Regions from separate parts of the Halomonas sp. NCCP-2165 genome, predicted to be linked through region 2. Evidence: predicted binding sites of a transcription regulator. Region 2 holds the regulator's gene; the other holds the start of a gene.
What was found. Region 2 encodes FliA, which starts transcription of late flagellar genes. Its sites were predicted from a motif close to CTAAAGTTNNNNNNNNNNCNGCCGATA; they were not measured.
Positions count from the first base shown of each region.

Region 1 (2,394 bases), on a different contig from region 2:
CATCCCCAAAGGAGGGAATGAGCCGACATTTGGGCGGTTTTTCTCGCGATCCCCCCATGCACAAAAACGGGGCCTCCCGGCCCCGTCGCTACATACGGCTTCAATTCTTTCGGCCAGACGATCAGCCCAGCAGCGAGAGCACGGACTGCGGCGTCTGGTTGGCCTGAGCCAGCATGGAGGTACCCGCCTGCTGCAGGATATTGGCGCGGGTCATATTCGACACTTCCACCGCGTAGTCGGCATCCTCGATCCGCGAACGGGCTTCGGAAAGGTTGGTGGAAGTCGTTGCCAGGTTATCGATCACCGAGTCGAAGCGGTTCAGCGTGGCGCCCAAGGTTGCCCGGTTGGTATCCAGGGTCTCAATGGCTGTATCAACATTATCAATGAGAGTTTGATACTCGGTAGAGCCACCACCAGAAATTGCAGCGGCAGAACCACTAATACCAAGTGTGGCGGTTGTGGCATCGAGAGTCACCACATCAATAACGTCTTCAGCATTCGTGTTAGCGCCAACCTGAATACTCAGGGTGCCACCACTTCCATTAAGAAGCTCGAGGCCATTAAAGTTTGCACTACCGGCGACCCTATCAATTTCTGCAACACGCTGAGAAATCTCGGTCTCAATTGAAGCTCGATCTTCAGCAGTGTTGGTATCGCTAGCGCCCTGAACCGCCAGCTCGCGGATGCGCTGCAGGTTGTTATTGATCTGGTCCAGGCCACCCTCCATGGTCTGCACCAGAGAGATGCCATCACTGGCGTTGCGGCTGGCCTGGTTCATGCCAGTGATCTGGGCAGTCATCTTGTTGGCGATGGCCTGACCCGCGGCATCGTCCTTGGCGCTGTTGATGCGCAGACCGGAGGAGAGGCGCTCCTGGGCAGCTTGCAGGGCGGACTGGGACTTGTTCAGGTTGTTCTGACCGATCAGGGCAGTGATGTTGGTATTGATCACGGACATGGTGATTTCCTTCTTGCGTTGAGGGCTCCATTGGCCGCCCCGAGCCATGCATCGGTGGGGCCTGCCGCAACGGCGCCGTTGGCCGTTACCCTAATTAACGGCCAACGCCGACGGGACTTTAGGGCCGGAGTGAATTTTTTTCTGCCAAGGGCCCTAGGCTTATTCTCTCCGCCCACTTCGGCTGGCCATCACCGCCCGGAAGGCCCGAGTGGTAGCTCCGATGGTGGCCTGAATCGAGCGACACAAGGGGCGGGCGCGCTATAGCGACGATCACAAACACCACGGGCCCGATAGCTATCGGGCCCGTAGGCTGCGGGAAGGCAAGTGGTCGTGGATTACTGCTTTGATTGGGCATTCAACATATCGAACTGCTGGCCGAGGTAGGCGCTCATGGAGTTCATCCGGGCGATCATCGAGTCGAGCTGACCGAACTGCTTGCGATAACGCTCCACGGTACGCTCGACACTCTCCTCTGTTCTCAGGTAACGCTCATCGAGGCGTTCCACTCGGCCTTCCGAACCGTCGATGGAGCGCTTTAGGATACCTTCGCTATCCAACACCTGATCCAGCGTCGCCCCCAGGCGCCCGGCCATACCGGCCTCCTCGCTATCACCGGCGAAGAAGTCGGCCAGCCCCTGGGGGTTGGTCGCAATCACCTCGTCGAGCTTGGCCTCGTCGAGGTCCAGGCGCCCCGTCTCCGTCAGCGAGATGCCCAACTGCGAGAAGAGCTCGATATCGCCACCAACCACCAGGTCGCCGAGATCACCGCTAAGCCGCGACTGGATATTGCGCACGGTACGATCCCCTACCAACTCGCCGGCGGTCTCGGCATCGCCGGTCACCGCGGTCATGCGCCCGATGGTGGACTTCATCTCGTTATAGGCGGAGACGAACTCTTGGACGGCCTCCTTGAGGGCCCCGCTGTCCTGCTCGATCACCACCGTGGCGGTCTTGCCTTCGGCGCTAGCATCCAGCTCGAGGGTGATGCCCTGAATGGCCCCCTCCACGGTGTTGGAAGCGCTGGTAATGGCGATGCCATTGATCGTCAGGGAGGCGTCTTGCCCGGCTATCCGAGTACCGGCGTCTTCCGCCAGGGCGGTATTGCCAAAGGTCATGTTCTTGATGCCGGCATCGAAGCCCGACTCGGTAGAGTTGAGAACCAGCCGGTAGCCGTTCGCACTGCCGTCATTGATGATCGACGCACTCACTCCGGCATCCGGGTCGGCATTGATCGCATCGCGCACCTGGTCGAGGGACCAGCCCTCCTCGAGGGCGATATCGACGTCGGCCTTGCCCTCGAAACTCAGCGTCAAGGTGTCTCCTCCAGCACCTACCAGCGGATCACCGCTGTTGGCCACACCCTGAGACGCCAGGCTCCCGGTCTTGGCGACCTGGGTCACGCTGACCTCATAGCGTCCGGCCACTGCATCTTCTCCGGC
Region 1 covers NZ_BRCY01000029.1:14,962-17,355, reverse strand. The annotation lists gene NFU04_RS13565 (flagellin N-terminal helical domain-containing protein) at 122-955, opposite strand; gene fliD (flagellar filament capping protein FliD) at 1,291-2,394, opposite strand, start outside.
Region 1: a site for FliA is predicted at 1,051-1,077, ahead of NFU04_RS13565 (flagellin N-terminal helical domain-containing protein). Genes of this name have one in related genera too.

Region 2 (2,394 bases):
GGGCTGCCGGATAACCTGGTCCAGGTGGCCACGGACCTGGGGATCGACCTGCTGGTGATCACCCCGTGATGCGGGGGCTCGTCGCGCTGCTTGCCCTGTGGCTCGCCGGCCAGGCCCTCGCCGCCGGCAGCTGGGTGGCCGAGGCGCCGCCGCTGCGACTCTCGATGAGTGACCGCGACAGCCGCTCGGCGCCCCTGGCGCCGCCGCCGGGGATCGCCGAGGGGGGCGAGATCACCCGGGTGCGCTGGCGCCTCGAGGCGCCGCCGGGCGTCTTGCCGCCCCTGCGCCTGTGTCAGGGGCGTCGCTGCCTGCCGCTGAGCGGCGCCCGCGGCGTGAGCGAGGGCCTGGCCGGCGCCGCGGCGGATCGTCCCCTGCGCCTGCAGGGTCGCCTGCCGCCGGGGCGGGGTGGGGCCCTGACCCTGAGCGGCATCCAGGTGATCGTCGACTATCGCTGAAGGGCATTGCGACCCTGGTCGAGATAGCCGGAATAGCCGATGGAGTCGACGGCTATTCGCGCCTTTCCGGCGTGGCCGGGGCCCAATAATAGGAGAGAGTCGGTCGGCGCCGTCGACCGAGTGAGACGACCTTCCAGTTCGAGGCGAGGCATGTACACGGCACAGGGCAAGATCGATCAGACGGCGCTCGTCGAGCAGTATCTGCCGGTGGTGAGGCGACAGGCCCTGGCACTGCAGGTGCGGCTGCCGGCGGGCATCGAACTGGATGACCTGATCCAGGCCGGCATGATGGGCCTGCTGGATGCCATGGGGCGTTACGACGCCTCGGCGGGCGCCACCTTTACCACCTTCGCCAGCCAGCGCATTCGCGGCGCCATGATCGACGAGCTGCGCAGCCGCGACTGGTTGCCGCGCAGCGTGCGGCGCAATGCCCGGGCCCTGGATGCCAGCATCCGCCGCCTGGAGCAGCAACTGGGCCGCCCCCCGGAGGAACGCGAGATCGCCGCGGACCTGGAGATCGATCTCGACACCTATTACCAGCTGTTGGGGGATACCAACAACGGCCACCTGCTGCCCTTCGAGGAGCTGGTGGCGGAGGGGCAGGAGCCCAGCGCCGAGGAGGAGGGCGCCTCGCCCTTCCTGGCGCTGCTCTCCGGCGAGCGTCGCGAGCGCCTGGTGGCGGGGATCGAGGCCCTGCCGGAGCGCGAGAAGCTGCTGATGGCGCTCTACTATCAGGAGGAACTCAACCTCAAGGAGATCGGTGCCGTGCTCGGCGTCACCGAGTCCCGGGTCTGTCAGCTGCATAGCCAGGCCATCGGCCGGCTACGCTCGCGCCTCGCCGAGGAGTAGGGCGCGGCCGGCTGGCCCAGGTTTCCCTAGGCTCTGTACGAAAACTGCCTGCGCTCGCCCATACGGCGTTAAAAATCGGCTCAAAGTACTCATTTACACCCCGTAAACTCCGTCTTTTCGCCGATTTTTGCCTTGTCTGGCCATCGCTCGCCGACTTTTCGTACAAAACCTAGACCTACCGCTGCTTCGGCAGCGGTTTTTTTGTTCTTCGCAGGTTGGCGTGCCGGCATAGCTAGCCGGAGATAAACCGGGGCGAGGTCTCACGCTGAGCTGCGCAGAACGTTTTTGCGTGGCCCCGACGCGCCTCGGCCCCGGCGATTGCCGGGGCCGAGGCGCGAGACGGGGTGGGGTCAGTGGTCGTTATGGCTGAGCCGGGGGTCACCGCCGTCGAGTAGCAGGGCGTAGTCGAGGAGGATCTCGGCGGACTCCTCCACCTCGGCGCGATCCAGCGGGGTCGCTTCCTCCGCGTCCTCGTCGTTGCCCCGGGCATCCACCCAGTCTTCCAGCGGCTCCAGCCCCAGGGCCTCGCGACGGGCGTTCTCCAGGGCCAGCTGACGGGCCTCCTGGGTCTCGAGTTCCTGTTGGCGCCGCTCGCGGTTGAGGCTGACGCTGGTCCGATCCTCGCGCAGCTCGCGCACCAGCTCGGCCTGGTTCTGCAGGTAGACGAAGTTGGGGTGGTCGTCGATGCGTTCCCGGTGGCCGGCGCGCAGCGTCTCGATCACCCGCCAGGGCTCGCCATAGTGGCGATACTGGACGGCGCGCACCTGGTCCCAGGCCAGGGCGTTGTCGAGGCTGCTCTCGCCGATCTCCTCCGGGTCGATCAGGCTGGGGAAGAGGATATCCGGATCCACGCCGCGGTGCTGGGTGCTCTCGCCGGAGATGCGATAGAACTTGGCGCGGGTCAGCTTGATCTGGCCATGGCTCAGGTCGTTGAGGGTCTGGACGGTGCCCTTGCCAAAGGTGCGGTTGCCCAGCACCAGGCCGCGGCCGTAGTCCTGGATGGCGCCGGCGAAGATCTCCGAGGCGGAGGCGGAGAGGCGATTGACCAGCACCGCCAGGGGGCCGTCGTAGAGGCTGCCGCTCTCGGTGT
Region 2 covers NZ_BRCY01000035.1:8,276-10,669, reverse strand. The annotation lists gene NFU04_RS14510 (hypothetical protein) at 1-69, shown strand, start outside; gene NFU04_RS14505 (flagellar protein FlhE) at 69-455, shown strand; gene NFU04_RS14500 (RNA polymerase sigma factor FliA) at 606-1,304, shown strand; gene NFU04_RS14495 (carboxy terminal-processing peptidase) at 1,655-2,394, opposite strand, start outside.